Regions from separate parts of the Weizmannia sp. FSL W8-0401 genome, predicted to be linked through region 3. Evidence: predicted binding sites of a transcription regulator. Region 3 holds the regulator's gene; each other region holds the start of a gene.
The links. The regulator CtsR, encoded in region 3, represses protease genes until heat stress. The targets are predictions, from matches to a motif close to ATGGTCAATAAAGGTCAAACA.

Region 1 (5,393 bases), 970 kb from region 3:
TTTGGTATTTATATTCCGGAGCGATGCTGTTTTTGATCAGTTACACGGTTTTCCTTGGAAAATCAGAAAAACACGAAAAGCTTCCGTACCTTCAATTGCTGCTGTATGGCATCTTTTCGGGTTTTCTTCTCTATATTATTTTCAGAATTGGCAATACGGTTCTCGGTTTTTTGCCGGGCGGGCTTGACAACGAAGTCGCCCGCGCATACAGGCGCTTTTCGCCCGAAACTTTCTGGCATTACTTAGCACTTGTCCTGATCCTCATTCCCGGGGAAGAAATTTTTTGGCGTTCGTTTGTTCAGACCCGGCTCATGAAAAGAATGGAAGCAAAATATGCCATTTTGATTTCCGCCGTATTGAACGCATCCGTTTATTTTTACTGCGGATTAAAAATCATGGTCATTGCCGCTTTTGCCGGTTCGATTTTCTGGGGGCTGCTGTATGCAAAGAAACGGAGCCTGCCCGCGCAAATTTTGTCGCATCTTACCTTTGATTTGCTGCTTGTCGTCTTCCTGCCGATTTTTTAAGCAGGGGACGGCTTTTTTTCTGCATTTCTCCGCCATAAATAGTTGTTGCGCTGCACAACAACCGCGCAAAGCTGTTTTTATGGCGTTCACCTGTCACCCCCGGATCGTCTTTATCCCGAGCGCCATCATAAAAACAAGGCTGAAATAACCGAACAACGGATATAAAACCGAGAGCAGCGGGCCGTAATGCAAGCTGCTGATCAGCAGAATGGCGGAAAAAATCAACCCGTACAGCAAACCGCTTTTCATCGGCATATATTTTTGCATTTGCCGCTCAAGCCCGTAGGCATCCCCGATAATAGAAGTGAAAATTTCCCCGAAAATCAGCAGAACATAAATAAAGTAAATGCCCGGAAAACTCGCTTTCACAATATGCGCCATCGGAATCTCCACTTTGGCAACGTCTGGCAGCGTAACCAGTGACAAATGGCTGGAAATCAGGATGAGCGTTAAAAACAGCCCACCCAGTATCCCGCCTGCACGGACGACTTCCTTATCTTTCACTTCCGCCGCAACCGGGACAAGCACCGCCTGCGCGAGCGCCAAATTCAAAGCCGCATAGGAAAGGGCACGGAGAAGGGCACGGGGCATATCAACACTTTCCGGCCGGGCCATAAGCGCCTGAATAAATCCGGGTGACTGGACGGACTGCGACAAAAGGAGAAAATTAAACAAAAGCATCAAAGGCACGACAAACGTGTTGACGCCAAGCAGCCCCTTGATGCCAAAGCACATGACAAAAAAGGCGAGCAGCACCGTCAATAAAATCCCTGTCCCCCTGCCAACACGGAGCTGTTCCTCGAAAACAGCACCCGCACCGGACAGCATGACGCCACAGACCCCGAATAGCATGGCCATCATCATCACATTCACGAAACCGGCCGCTTTTTTGCCAAATAAATACCGGTTTAAGGTTTCATAGGAATCCGCATGTAAATCGATCGCTTTTTCCATCATTTTTGTGCCAAAGAAAATAAATAAAAACCCTGAAAGGCAGATGGCAAGCAATCCATACAGCCCAAACTGTGTAAAAAAAACGGTAATTTCTTTCCCTGTTGCAAACCCTGCCCCGATCACCGTTCCAATATATACGGCTGCGATTTGGACAGCAAAGCCCCACTTATTCAACGCCTGCACCCCTTTAAGAAAAAATAAGACAACCTACCGTCTCCGTTACTATCCTATGTTCCGCTTTCTTAAAATAGCCCGACCGGTTCATTTCCGCCGCTAAAAAATTGGTCAAAAAAAGTCAAAAAAACCCTTTACAAACAAAAAAAGTTGTCATATACTATAGGCAAAGGTCAAAGTTAGTCAATTATAAGATGGTGCCATTGGCCGATAGCGCAAATGACAAATGCAGATCTTTTGATTTTCGGGCCGCGCAGTTGTATCATGATATTAGAAAGGTCAAAAATAGTCAAAAGGTGACTCGCAGATGCCGTTTCCTATTTTCAGCACAAGACAAATGACTTTGCCTTTCTACTGTAATGGCCAAAATGCATCAAAGGGGTGCATGCAAAAGATTTGCATCTTGTGAAATTTTGAGCTATACTGATTTCCAATTAAGGTCAAAGCAAATCAAAGCGCTTTGATTGTTTTTCAATCTCATTAGTCAAAGATAGTCAAAATCAAACCGATCAAAGGAGGAATGTTTGATGTTATGTGACAAATGCCATCAAAACGAAGCGACGATCGGGATGCATATAAATGTGAACGGAAACCAAAAAACATTGAATCTGTGCCAGTCCTGCTACCAAAAAGAACGGGCAAAATTCGAAAACAACTGGGGAGGCATGTTTATGAATAACGGATTTGGAAACTTCGGATTCGGAGGATTCAACGACCTCTTTAACCAAATGAATGCCAACGGGTTCCAGCCAAACGGCGTGAAACAAACCGTACAAACGCAAACACAAGGCGGCGGCAGCGGACTACTTGACCAGTTTGGCCGCAACCTGACCGCTGCTGCACGGGCCGGGCAAATTGACCCTGTCATCGGCCGTGATGAAGAAATCGCCCGCGTCATTGAAATCTTAAACCGGCGCAATAAAAACAACCCGGTGTTAATCGGCGAACCGGGCGTCGGGAAAACCGCCATTGCAGAAGGGCTCGCTTTAAAAATTGCCGAAAAACAGGTTCCGGCAAAACTGCGGCATAAAGAAGTTTACTTGCTCGATGTGGCTTCGCTTGTCGCAAACACGGGAATCCGCGGCCAATTTGAAGAACGGATGAAAAAATTGATTGCCGAACTGGAACAACGGAAAAACGTGCTTCTGTTTATTGACGAAATTCACCTGCTTGTCGGCGCAGGTTCTGCAGAAGGTTCGATGGACGCAGGCAATATTTTGAAACCGGCGCTTGCCCGCGGCGAAATCCAGGTTATCGGCGCGACCACTTTGAAAGAATACCGGCAAATTGAAAAAGATGCCGCACTTGAACGGCGTTTCCAACCGGTACAGGTCAATGAACCAAGCCCCGAAGAAACCGTCATGATTTTGCGCGGCTTAAAAGACCGGTATGAAAACTACCACCACGTTTCCTATACCGATGAAGCGATTGAAGCTTGTGCGAAGTTGTCGCACCGCTACATCCAAGACCGCTTCCTGCCGGATAAGGCGATCGACCTGATGGATGAAGCCGGTTCGAAATTGAACCTGACGATTGCGGTTCCGAGCAAAGAAGATATTCAAAAACGGCTTGCTGAAATTGCGCAGGAAAAACAAGCTGCGCTTGCAACGGAAAACTATGAAAAGGCAGCCGAACTGAAAAAAGAAGAACAAAAACTGAACGAGCTGGCTGCTTCCGGACAAACCGAAGCCAAACCGGTTGTCGATGTCACGCAAATTCAGGAAATCGTCGAAAAGAAAACGGGTATTCCGGTCGGCAAACTCGAAGCGGATGAAGCGAAAAAACTGCAGCATCTGGAAGAAAACCTCGCTAAAAAAGTGATCGGCCAGGATGAAGCGGTCCGGAAAGTGGCAAAAGCAATCCGCCGTTCGCGTGCCGGCCTGAAAGCGAAAAGCCGCCCGATCGGTTCGTTCCTGTTCGTCGGCCCGACCGGCGTCGGAAAAACGGAACTGACAAAACGGCTCGCGGAAGAACTGTTCGGCACGAAAGATGCGATGATCCGGCTTGACATGAGCGAATATATGGAAAAACACAGCGTCTCGAAACTGATCGGGGCACCTGCCGGCTATGTCGGTTATGAAGATGCCGGCCAACTGACGGAAAAAGTGCGCCGCAACCCGTACAGCATTATTTTGCTCGACGAAATTGAAAAAGCGCACCCGGATGTTTTGAATATGTTTCTGCAAATTCTTGATGACGGGCGCTTAACCGATGCCCAAGGGCGGACGGTCAGCTTCAAAGATACCGTCATCATTATGACGAGCAACGCCGGCACCCAATTTAAGCATAAAACAGTCGGGTTCGCTAAAAGTGAAGCGATCAAAGAATCGAATATTCTCGATTCACTCGGCGACTTCTTCAAACCGGAGTTTCTGAACCGTTTCGACAGCATTATCGAATTTAAACCACTTGAAAAAGAACATTTGGTTAAAATTGTTGACCTGATGCTCGGCGAACTGAATGAAACGCTGAACGAACAAGCGATTACGCTTGACGTGACAGCAGAAGCGAAAGAAAAAATCGCCGAACTCGGTTATGACCCGGCATTTGGGGCCCGCCCGATCCGCCGCGTTATCCAGGAAAAAATTGAAGACCGGATTGCCGACTTTATCCTCGACCATCCGGAAAGCAAAAACTTAAAAGCGGAAGTCCGCGAAGGTGACATTGCCATCGCGGAAAAATAAAGCAAAAACCGGCATGCGGACATAGCCCATGCCGGTTTTTGCATTCCGGCAGATGGACAGCACGGGCCATCTGCCGGGTTTTTTATGTTTGTAAAAAGATCGAACGCAGTCCAAACCCGGCTGTTGTAAATCAATCAGAAGAAAGCCGGGTTTTATTACCCGGCCAAAACCAGTCCAAACAAAAAGGCGGGCGGGAAACATATTCATCCGGAATATTGATCAGGATTCATCCGCACTCAAAGGAGAAAAACCAAGATGCAAAGGTTGGAAGCAGTTCCCCTGTTTGTTAAACAAGCTGCATGGCTTTATACGTTTTTCTCGCTTCAGCCAGATTGAGCCGCTGCACTTTTTCATACAATATGAATGACATTTCCCGGATAATCACCATTTCGGATGACCGGGCGTTGTGCTGCTTTCGATAGGCTTCATACTCATTCATGAGCGAATCCAGCTGCTGGCTGCACCGGACCGTTTTCTCATGCGTCAGGCCCAGTTTTTTCCCAAGCTCTATCATTTCCTGACGTTTTTTCTGAATTCTGTAAAGATACTTGTTCTCATCTAACATGTGCGTGTCCACTTTCAAATTCTCCTTTAGTTCTCTTTTTCTATTGAATGATTGTTATCCCCCGATTATGCTTCAAAAAATGTGAGGTGTTACACATGAAAAATGGCGGACTATTCTGCCGGTTTTCCGCATGATGGCATCGTGGCAAAAGTTCTCTGCAAGCCGGAAAGGCGCAAAAGCCCTGCCCCCACCCTGCTTATTTTACCATTACTAAAGTAGTATCGCAGGTCTTGACAGAAATGTAAATATAATCGCAATATTAGACAAAATTTTCGCCAAAAATTTTCACATCTCCCGAAAAAACCACCCGTTTTTCACCGCTCCATGTTTTTTTTGGTCACGCAGTGGAAAAATAAAAGAGAAAAAGACATGAAAGAAGTGAAGCAGATGGCAAAAAATTTTCTGCTGGCCAAAGCAGCCAGATGGTTATTTCGTTCAAAAGCAAAACAGTATTTAAACGACCGGAAAAAAACCGGCGATCTGGTTAAC
Region 2 (5,393 bases), 790 kb from region 3:
AACGGCCAATTTGAATAAAACGATCGGGGCGGCCCTCCGCCAAGTGGAAAATATCCGCTATATTGAAGAAACGGTCGGCCTTGACGCACTGCCGGAGAAATTGCGCGAGATTGCAGTATTGCGCGTGAACCATCAGGATGTGACGTTGAAGGAACTCGGCGAAATGGTGTCCGGCGGGCATATCAGCAAATCCGGCATCAATCACCGGCTCCGCAAAATCGATGAAATTGCCGAAAAACTGCGGGCAAACGGGCCTGCCAATAAAAATTCATAATGGGTGCCAAAAATTAATCATGTAAGATGGATAGGTTTAAAAAGTATAAAGACGGGGGGCGTATTGGCAGAAGGCGCCCCTGTCCTGCTACTTGAAAGGAGAGGGTTATCGTGATCGAAAAACAATTGGAAGTGAAATTAAAATCCGGTTTGCAGGCGCGCCCTGCAGCCCAATTTGTCCAGGAAGCCACCCGCTTTTCATCGGAAATTTTTCTTGAAAAAGAAGGAAGAAAGGTAAATGCAAAAAGCATTATGGGGCTGATGACCCTTGCTGCGGGCCACGGGGAAACTGTTACGCTGAGCGTGGACGGGAGCGATGAAGAAGAAGCTTTTGAACACTTGGCAAACTATATTGAAGGGAAAGAAAAACTTCCGTCCTGATGTAAGCGCATGCGGACGTCAGCCTGCGGGTTTTTCAAACACAGCACAAGGCCGCCCGTTTGCGGACGGCCTTGTTCAATCTTATTTCAATTCTTTTTTTGTCATAATATGGTCAATCAAACCATATTCTTTTGCTTTTTCCGCGCTCATGAAGTTATCGCGGTCTGTATCCCTTTCGATCACTTCAATCGGCTGGCCGGTATGGTCGGACAAAATTTTGTTTAATTTCGCGCGCGTGTACAAAATATGTTTTGCCGCGATTTCAATTTCTGTTGCCTGGCCTTGGGCGCCGCCTAATGGTTGGTGAATCATCACTTCGCTGTTCGGCAGGGCATAACGTTTCCCTTTCGTGCCGGCGGTCAACAGCACGGAGCCCATTGATGCAGCCATCCCGACGCAAATCGTTTGCACGTCCGGTTTGATGATCTGCATGGTGTCATAAATGGCAAGGCCCGCAGTGACACTCCCGCCAGGACTGTTAATATAAAGATAAATATCTTTTTCAGGGTTTTCCGCTTCCAGGAACAAAAGCTGGGAAACAATCGAGTTGGAAACATTGTCGTCAATCGCGCTGCCAAGCATAATAATCCGGTCTTTTAACAGGCGGGAATAAATGTCGTATGCGCGTTCCCCGCGGTTTGTTTGTTCAATTACTGTGGGAATTAAATTCATATTGAGTATCCTCCTTCTTCTCTTCGGATGGTCCATCATATGCTATATCATGGATGTTAAAGGAATTATTCTCCATCCTTATGTACTGATCATACAATATTGGTCAATGAAGGTCAAAAGAATTGCCTTCACCTGAACTACAATACCCATCATAACCAAATTCCGATAAAATAAAACCAAAAAGGGGCTTGCTTTTTTGTTCATTGTCCTTTATAATCTATTATTGTTGAATCACTTATTGCCCTCGTGGTGCAAAGGATAGCACGTGAGATTCCGGTTCTCAAAATGTGGGTTCGATTCCTGCCGAGGGCGTTTTCTAAAAACTGAACAATTAGCTTAAAATTTTTTAAAACCCTTGATACGACTGCATTTGCAGTCGTTTTTCTTTTTCTCTGAATGTGAAAAAATAATGCAACAATCGATTGAATTTTTCACCGATTTTGCACTACAAATCTCATTCATTGCGCCACCTGCGACATTTCGTTCATAGTGCCATATATTCAGGTTTTGAACAGTTTCTGTATAAATCATGGAACTTGAAAAACGAACGTTTGTCCTTTATAATAAAACTGAAAAATAAGAAAAGAGGTGTTGCCATTGGAACTGGTAATGGAAAAGAAAACCGGTTACAATGTACATGATCGTTTGTTTAAGGAGCTGATCCAAAACTTTTTTCAGGAGTTTATGGAGGCGTTTTTCCCGGATGTGTCAGCGGATCTCGACTACCGCCGGGTGAGGTTTTTGTCGCAGGAACAGTTTACGGACTTTCCGGACGGTGAACAAAAACGGGTTGATATCCTTGCCGAAACGAAGGTAAAAGGGAAAGACACCGTGATTCTCATCCATGTAGAGCCGCAGTCGTATTACGAGAAACCCTTTCCTGAACGCATGTTTCGTTATTATATGATGATCAGTCTCCGGCACCAGAAACCGGTATTGCCGATTGCCGTTTTCAGTTATGAGGAGAAAACAGAAACCCCTGATACATACACCTTTGCGTTCCACAACATTGAAATTCTTCGTTTTCACTATTTATCCATTCATCTGATGAAACAAAATTGGAGAAATTATATCCGGAGCAACAACCCTGTTGCCGCGGCATTATTAAGCAAAATGGGGTATACAGAAAAAGAACGGGTGCAGGTCAAACTGGAGTTTCTGCGGATGCTGGCACGCATGGAACTCGACCCTGCAAAAATGTGGCTGTTACACGGTTTCTTTGATTATTATTTAAAACTGAACGAAAAAGAGGAGGCGGAAGTGATGGAAAACATTAAGATGCTGGACCCGGACGAAGCAGAGCAAGTATTAAAATTGCCGAATTCCTATTTTGATCGTGGGTATAAGAAGGGGAAAGAGGAAGGCAGAGAAGAAGGTGAAGAAAGGTTAAGAAGATTTATTGTCAACTTGTTAAAAAATCAAGTGGATGTGAAGGTCATTGCCCAAGCATCTGGCTTGAGTGAAGACGAGATCATGAAGATCAAAAGGAAGATAGAGAGGGAAAAGCCTTGAACCCGAGTTATGACGAGACGGAGCAAGTATTAAAGCTGCCAAATTCTTACTTTGACCGCGGGTGGATTTAAGTCAATATTTTGGACACCAATAAGTGAAATTTAATTTTGATCTCATGCCATATTTTTCATGACTGCTGGTCGCTTGACATGGAGCCTCTGCGGGCGTGGTGTTATGCGAAGGGCGAAAGGGGCAATGATTTCTTTCGCATGGCAAACAAGCCTACCACGCCCCGCCACTCCATGTAAAGCGGATGCTTGTAAAATTGTGAAGAGCACTACGCTGCCCCTTTGATACTGTCTTCTGTTTCTTGTGGCGTCATATAGCCCAGGCAGCTATGAATCCGTTTCCGATTGTACCAGCCTTCTATAAATTCGAATAAGGCTCTTCTGGCAGCTTGAAAGTTCAAATAGTTGATTCTATAGATCTCTTCCTTTTTCAGAATTGCATGGAAAGACTCAATGCAGGCGTTATCGTATGGGCAACCTTTTTTACTGAAGGAGTGTTTGAACTGCTTCTTTTCCATGTATTCTGCAAATTTCTCGCTTGTATACTGGGATCCCAAATCAGAATGCAAGATCAATCCCGGACCTGGACGTTGTGCCTGATAAGCGTTTTCTACTGCCTTTAAAGCCAGTTCAGTCGTCATGTGGCGGTCAAAAGCGTAACCGACAATCTTTCTGGAATGTAAATCCATTACGGAAGCCAGGTAGCACCAACCGTCTCTCAAAGTATGAATGTACGTAATATCCGTAACCCATTTCTCGTTGATGGTTGTCGTTGAGAAGTCCTGGTTCAGCAGGTTATCGTGTTCTTCCATCTTGCCCTTATTGGAATGGGGACGGTACTTTTTTCTGATAATGGAATAAATGCCTGCAGCCTTCATCAAACGCTGAACCCGTTTCAGGCTGACTTTGAGCCCTTCTTTTTCAAGCATATGGCGGATCTTCGGCGCTCCGTACCTCTGCTTGCTTTCCGTATGGATTTTTCGTATTCTGTCTGTCAACTCCCGGTTTTCCCGTTTTGTTTTTGACTCTTTTTTTTGTTTGGATTGATAGTAGGTACTTCTCGGCACGCCAAGGACCGTACACATGGTTTTAAGGTCATAATGGTGTTTGGCTCTTATCTCGTCAATCATGGATATAACAGTGGTTTGATCTACTTCTTTGCGAATATGGCCATAGCTTTTTTTAAGATTTCGTTTTCCTCTTTCAGCCGGTGCAATTCTTTTTGCAGGTTCAGAAATTCTTCCGGGGTAAAAGAGCTCCCGTCATCCAGCTTAACCGGTTTTTGTTTTCTGATCCATTTGTAGATTGTCGTTTCAGACAGGCCATATTCGCTGCAGATCTGTTTTACTGGTGTTCCAGTTTGATAAAGCTCAACCACCATTTCCTTAAATTCAGCATGATAACTTTTACGTTTTTCGCTTGTGTTACCCATATCAGGACACATCCCTTCGTTAATATTATATTTCACTAAAGGGTGTCCATGAAACTATACTAGCATCACGGGTATAAAAAGGGGAAAGAGGAAGGAAGAAAAGAAGAAAGAGAAGAAGGTGAACAAAGGTTAAGAAGATTTATTATCAACTTGTTAAAAAATCAAGTGGATGTAAAAGTCATTGCCCAAGCATTCGGCTTGAGTGAAGACGAGATCATGAAAATCAAAAGGCAGATAGAGAGGGAAAAGCCTTGAATACGGGTTATGACGAAACAGAACTAGTATTGAAGCTGACGAATTTTTATTTTGATTTCGCGAATATATGAAATAAAATAAATGCACACCATTGCGAACAGGCTCTCAGGGCGATAGCGACCCGCAATGCATTGAAAAAACGGCCGGCCTGAGTCAGCAGGGGTGCCGTTCAAGCGGTCGTTAGCGGGGTATGATGTCTGTTACAATCCGGCAAATCCGGAGAGTGGCAGGCATTTTTTCAGGACTGTGACACCGGCAAACGGTAAATGTACGGCATTGGCCGGCTCGTGAACGGATATGCCGCTTTTTTGGTGCAAGATTTCTGAAAATATGTTCTCAAAAAGGAATTGAACAGCGACTCGCGAGCGTTGAGGTGTTGCTTTGCGGGAATTTATAGTAAAATAAACTTGCAGCTACATATCGGCAAGTTTTTTAGGCTTGCCGCCGTTTTGCAAAAGCCAAATGTAAGCACATACAGGAGGGGAAGAAAGTGGAGTACCGGATTGAAAAAGACACACTCGGAGAAATGAAAGTGCCGCGGGACAAATATTGGGGGGCACAAACGCAGCGCAGCAAGGAAAACTTCCCGATCGGCGGGGAAAAAATGCCGATGGAAGTGATCCGCGCTTTTGCCCATTTGAAAAAAGCGGCTGCCGTCAGCAACAACCGCCTCGGCAAATTATCGGATGCCAAAATGAAGGCTATTGTCCAGGCTTGTGAAGAAGTGCTGGACGGGAAATTTGACGGGCATTTTCCGCTTGTTGTCTGGCAAACAGGCAGCGGCACCCAGTCAAATATGAATGTGAATGAAGTGGTGGCAAGAAGGGCAAACGAAATCCTTTCCGCCCAAAACAGTGCAG
Region 3 (5,393 bases):
TGCTGAAATCAACCGTGCGGCCCTTGGAATCGGTCAGGCGGCCGTCATCCAGCACCTGAAGCAAAATGTTGAAAACGTCCGGATGCGCTTTTTCAATTTCATCAAGCAGCACAACCGAATACGGTTTTCTCCGTACCTTTTCCGTCAGTTGGCCGCCTTCTTCAAAACCGACATATCCAGGCGGCGAACCTACGAGGCGGGAAGTCGAATGTTTCTCCATGTATTCGGACATATCAATCCGGATCATAGCGTCTTCATCGCCGAACATCGCTTCCGCAAGCGCACGCGCCAGTTCTGTTTTTCCGACCCCTGTCGGCCCGAGGAAAATGAAGGAACCGATCGGGCGTTTCGGATCTTTTAATCCTGCCCGTGCACGGCGGACTGCTTTTGCCACAGCAAGCACCGCTTCTTCCTGCCCGATCACACGGGAATGAAGGATTTCTTCAAGGTGCAAAAGCCTTTCCGTTTCGGTTTGCGCCAGTTTCGTCACTGGAACTCCCGTCCAGCTCGAAACAACAAGCGCTATATCATCGACTGTGACTTCGCTGTTTTCCCGGCCTTGTTTTGCCTTCCAGCTTTTCTTCGTTTCCTCCAGCTGTTCGCGCAGTTTCTGTTCGGTATCCCTTAACGCAGCCGCTTTTTCAAATTCCTGGCTCTGGACGGCTGCATCTTTTTCCTTGCGCACCTCTTCCAGTTTCAATTCCAACTCTTTCAAATTCGGCGGCGTTGTAAAGGAACGGAGGCGCACTTTCGATCCGGCTTCATCAATTAAGTCAATCGCTTTATCCGGCAGGAACCGGTCTGCGATATAGCGGTCCGAAAGTTTTACAGCGGCTTCGATCGCCTCATCGGTAATCGAGACGCGATGGTGTGCTTCATAGCGGTCGCGCAGCCCTTTTAAAATCTGGATCGACTCATCAATCGTCGGCTCATCGACCTGGATCGGCTGGAACCTTCTTTCCAGTGCCGCGTCTTTTTCAATATATTTCCGGTATTCATCCAGTGTCGTAGCACCGATGCACTGCAGTTCGCCGCGGGCAAGCGACGGTTTTAAAATATTGGAGGCATCAATGGCCCCTTCCGCACCGCCGGCCCCGATTAAAGTATGCAGTTCATCAATGAAAAGAATGATATTGCCGGCCTGGCGGATTTCATCCATCACTTTTTTCAGGCGGTCTTCAAATTCGCCGCGGTATTTTGTGCCGGCTACAACCGTACCCATATCGAGCGTCATGACCCGTTTGTCACGTAGGGTTTCCGGCACTTCATTATGGACAATTTGCTGGGCGAGTCCTTCTGCAATGGCCGTTTTCCCGACGCCCGGTTCCCCGATCAGGACAGGGTTGTTTTTTGTCCTCCGGCTCAGCACTTCAATGACACGCTGGATTTCTTTGCTCCGCCCGATTACCGGATCAAGGGAATCTTCCCGTGCGATCGCTGTCAAATCGCGGGCCAGGCTGTCCAGTGTCGGTGTGCTGACGCTGGCCGCCGAACCGCCCTGCACGGATGCTTCACTGTTGCCCAATAATTGGAGCACCTGCTGCCTTGCTTTATTTAAGCTGACGCCGAGATTTGTCAGCACACGTGCCGCAACGCCTTCACCTTCACGGATCAGCCCGAGGAGAATATGTTCCGTTCCAACATAGGAGTGCCCGAGTTTTCTCGCTTCATCCATTGACAGTTCAATCACTTTTTTGGCCCTTGGCGTGTAGTGGATCGTTTGGGAAATTTCCTGGCCGTTCCCGATCAGGGTTTCCACTTCTTCCTGGATTTTTTCGGCGCTTAAACCCAGGCCGTACAGCGCTTTTGCTGCGATGCCTTCCCCTTCGCGGACAAGTCCGAGCAAAATATGTTCCGTTCCGATATTGTTATGTTTCAGGCGGATTGCTTCTTCCTGGGAAAGGGCCAGCACTTTCTGGGCTCTCTCTGTAAATCTTCCAAACATCATCTGTCATTCCTCCTGTTCATTTGGTCTCCTCAAGCCTCAAACGTTCTCTTATCAGTGTAGCCCTCCGGATATCCCTTTCATACGGGCTGAGCGCTCTTCCGGCATAAAGCTGTAAAAATCCTGGCTGCATTAAAATCATCAATTCATTTAAAATTTGTTTCGAAATGTTTTGAATATAGCCCAGATCAATTCCCAGCCGGACATCGGACAAACAACGGGCCGCTTCTTTTGTTTCAATGATCCTGCTGTTTTGCAGGACACCGAGCGAACGGTAAACCCTGTCTTCTAATTGTATGTTTGAAGTCTGCACCAATGCTTCCCTTGCCGATCTTTCCTGTGTAATGATCTGCCGGATGACACTGGTTAAATCTGAGACAATGTTTTCTTCCGATGTTCCGAGTGTCACCTGGTTGGAAATTTGAAAAATATTTCCGATGGCTTCGCTTCCTTCGCCATATATTCCTCTTACCACCAAACCAAGCTGATGAATCGCCGGAATGATTTGTTTAATTTGCTGTGTCAGCACAAGCCCCGGCAAATGCATCATGGCCGATGCGCGGATGCCTGTTCCGACATTCGTCGGGCAGCTGGTTAAGTAACCGAGCGTTTCATCAAAAGCATAATCGGCCCCATTTTCAATCAGGTCATCAAGCTGATTGGCTTTCTGAAGCGTTTCATGCAATTGAAGCCCCGGAGAAAGACATTGTATGCGTAAATGATCTTCCTCATTTATCATAATACTAATATCTTCGCCGCTTGACAAAATAACTGCCCCGTCACCCGATTCTTCGGCAAGCTGCGGGCTGATCAGGTGTTTCTCCACAAGCACCCTTTTTTCGAGCGGTTTTAATTCATCCATTTTTAAAAATTCAACCTGCAGTTCAGCCGGAAAATGATTCCGGGCGATATCCTGGATTATTTTCATAATTTCCCTTGCTTCCTCGGTACTAAACAAGGACGGGAACCGGAAATTTTTTAAATTTCTTGCCAGACGGACACGTGAGGTCAGTACAATTTCCGATTCAGGCCCCTGCTCGTTCATCCAGGAACTGGACGCTTCGTGCAAAAAATGTTCCAAAGACATTACTGCTCCCCTCCTTTAGCTTGAGAAGAACCTTCAAGTGCACGAATTTGATCGCGGAGTTCTGCTGCTTTTTCAAATTCTTCCTGGCTGATGGCTTCCTGCAACGCCGCCTTTAGTTCCTGCAGTTTCTTCTTTGTGTAAATGGCACCGCCAATCCGTGCCGGTATTTTTCCTTCATGCGCAACGTTGCCGCCGTGGAGGCGCTGCAAAATCGGGACAAGCTGGTGCTGAAACGTCTCATAGCAATGCGGGCAGCCTAACCGGCTCGTATTTAAAAACCGGGTCAATGTCATCCCGCAATGGCTGCAGCGAAGCACATCCGGGTCAGGCGCTGTTTCCTGTTTGAAAAGTTGGATGGCCGGGTCAAAATTAAAAAGGCCCGCGAGCAAATTATCGAAGGAAAAGCTTTTTCCCCAATCCGATGAAAACTTTTCCCCTTTCTCCTGCGCGCACTTTTCGCAAAGATGGAATTCCGTTTTCACACCGTTTATAATTTTTGTAAAATGCATGGTTGCCGGCCTTTCATTGCATTCCTGGCAAATCACAGCATACTCACCTCTATTGTTACTTGTATTTTAAGGTTGTTAACATGGATTTCAACATTCTGGCACGCAGTTCATCCCGTTCCGGCAACTGGATGTAGAGCACGGAGCGGTCCATCACGCTGAGCATGATTTTTGCCTCCCGCCTTGAGATCACCTCTTCTTCAACGAGCCGGAGAATGATGGCTTCCGCATTGGACTGGGAGATGACATTGCCGATATGCACGAGCAGCTGGTCAATCAGTTCCGCATCGCTTTCAGGCCGCACTTTCATGATCCGGATATAACCGCCGCCGCCCCTTTTACTTTCAACAATATACCCTCTTTCAATCGTAAACCGCGTATTGATGACATAATTGATTTGTGAAGGGACACATTGGAACTTATCGGCAATCTCATTGCGTTTTATTTCAAGAATTTCTTTTTCATTCAGTTCCAGAATCCGTTTTAAATATTCCTCTATGATATCAGATATATTTTTCATCAAAGCCACCTCCTGACACTGTCTTTTGACTTTGACTATATTTGACTATAATTATACAGGATTCCCCCGCAAAAATGCAACAGAACAACCCGCCCAATTTTAATTTTTCGGGTAATCTGATTATAATATGAAGATCGGAAATTGATCAGACAACAATTTACTTGACGCTTGCATACTGAAAGTAACATAACTTCAACTTTTTTGAATTTTTTTACCCCGAGAATTGCGATATTACAAAACCCTTATAATCCATGGATTTGAAAAAGAGGTTAATGACTACCCCGTTCGTGCCATGTGGAATCCCACCCTGGCAGTAATCGTATTCCAACATGAAAGCATTGAGAAATTATGCCGGAAGCTCTCCCATAATGGCCAATTAAGGGAGGTGTGTGGATTTGAAGGGCAGGTTCCGCCTTCATATGCCTATCGCGATTTCTAAAATTTTTAATCCGTGACGAAGAAATGCCTGATAAAATGTTTGGACTTTGGTGGAACAGCTCATTGAACAGTTGCCGGGTTTTGCTAAGCATTTGGCCACCGATAGCAAGGCAATTCCATCGTTTTCTAAACATCCGAACAAGAACGAAACCGAGGACGGGCATCGAGATCTGGATGCAAATAACAGCCAGAAAACTTACAGTGGTGTGCAGTTCTGAAGAGTAAATTCATCAATTTTTAGATGTTTTATGATAAAATGACTTATCCACATTTAGAAAATTTTTCCATCTATTTTTTCTGCTTTCAAAGTCAAAAAGAGCCGAATTTGCAAATTTCTTTTTTAAAATTGTGGATAACTTCAAAAAAACCTTTTTTTACATCACATCCTTTGCTATAATATAACCATTAAGTAAACCTTACTTGTATTGGCTTACTTAAATGGGTGAAATCCTCGTCTGTTAAAATACGTGTCCGAAACGATTCCAACAGATTTGAGGATTTTTCTTTTGCCGTTTTTTTGAGTGCTTTTAAGATTGACGAACCTTTTTCAAACAGCTGTCTAATAATATCTGTTATTTGAACTAATAAATAATGATTTTTCATGGCTGTGTAGTTTTGGCTATTGGCATGTTCTATATTGTAACGATTATTTTTTTGTTCGTTAAATCCTTGATTTTCAATCTTCCAGCGGCTTCTTCCTGCAGCGATGAGTCGTTCCACGTTCTTTTTCGTGATTTTAATATCCGTTATAAATACATACTCTTTCGATTTCCCATCCTCTGTTTTCATTGTGGCCTCCATCAGATTGACCGTTCTGTCTTTGTAGGCAATATCATTCACCCAAACTAATGAATTCTGATCCTTACTTTGTTCCAGCTCTTTTATTGCCTTAAACTC

Region 1: a site for CtsR is predicted at 1,931-1,951, ahead of NSU00_RS05035 (ATP-dependent Clp protease ATP-binding subunit). Genes of this name have one in related genera too.
Region 2: a site for CtsR is predicted at 1,426-1,446, ahead of clpP (ATP-dependent Clp endopeptidase proteolytic subunit ClpP). Genes of this name have one in related genera too.

Annotation. Positions count from the first base shown of each region.
Region 1 covers NZ_JBBPAG010000001.1:1,079,288-1,084,680, reverse strand. Annotated here, with positions in the region: gene NSU00_RS05045 (CPBP family intramembrane glutamic endopeptidase) at 1-527, shown strand, start outside; gene NSU00_RS05040 (YkvI family membrane protein) at 621-1,655, opposite strand; gene NSU00_RS05035 (ATP-dependent Clp protease ATP-binding subunit) at 2,183-4,339, shown strand; gene NSU00_RS05030 (aspartyl-phosphate phosphatase Spo0E family protein) at 4,626-4,916, opposite strand; gene NSU00_RS05025 (YkvA family protein) at 5,274-5,393, shown strand, end outside.
Region 2 covers NZ_JBBPAG010000001.1:898,672-904,064, forward strand. Annotated here, with positions in the region: gene whiA (DNA-binding protein WhiA) at 1-274, shown strand, start outside; gene NSU00_RS04100 (HPr family phosphocarrier protein) at 385-654, shown strand; gene clpP (ATP-dependent Clp endopeptidase proteolytic subunit ClpP) at 736-1,326, opposite strand; tRNA gene NSU00_RS04110 (tRNA-Arg) at 1,567-1,638, shown strand; gene NSU00_RS04115 (Rpn family recombination-promoting nuclease/putative transposase) at 1,924-2,838, shown strand; one part of gene NSU00_RS04120 (IS3 family transposase) at 3,116-4,035, opposite strand; one part of gene NSU00_RS04120 (IS3 family transposase) at 4,035-4,278, opposite strand; gene fumC (class II fumarate hydratase) at 5,024-5,393, shown strand, end outside.
Region 3 covers NZ_JBBPAG010000001.1:108,610-114,002, reverse strand. Annotated here, with positions in the region: gene clpC (ATP-dependent protease ATP-binding subunit ClpC) at 1-1,948, opposite strand, end outside; gene NSU00_RS00565 (protein arginine kinase) at 1,965-3,032, opposite strand; gene NSU00_RS00560 (UvrB/UvrC motif-containing protein) at 3,032-3,577, opposite strand; gene NSU00_RS00555 (CtsR family transcriptional regulator) at 3,597-4,061, opposite strand; gene NSU00_RS00550 (hypothetical protein) at 4,351-4,497, shown strand; gene NSU00_RS00545 (transposase family protein) at 4,902-5,393, opposite strand, start outside.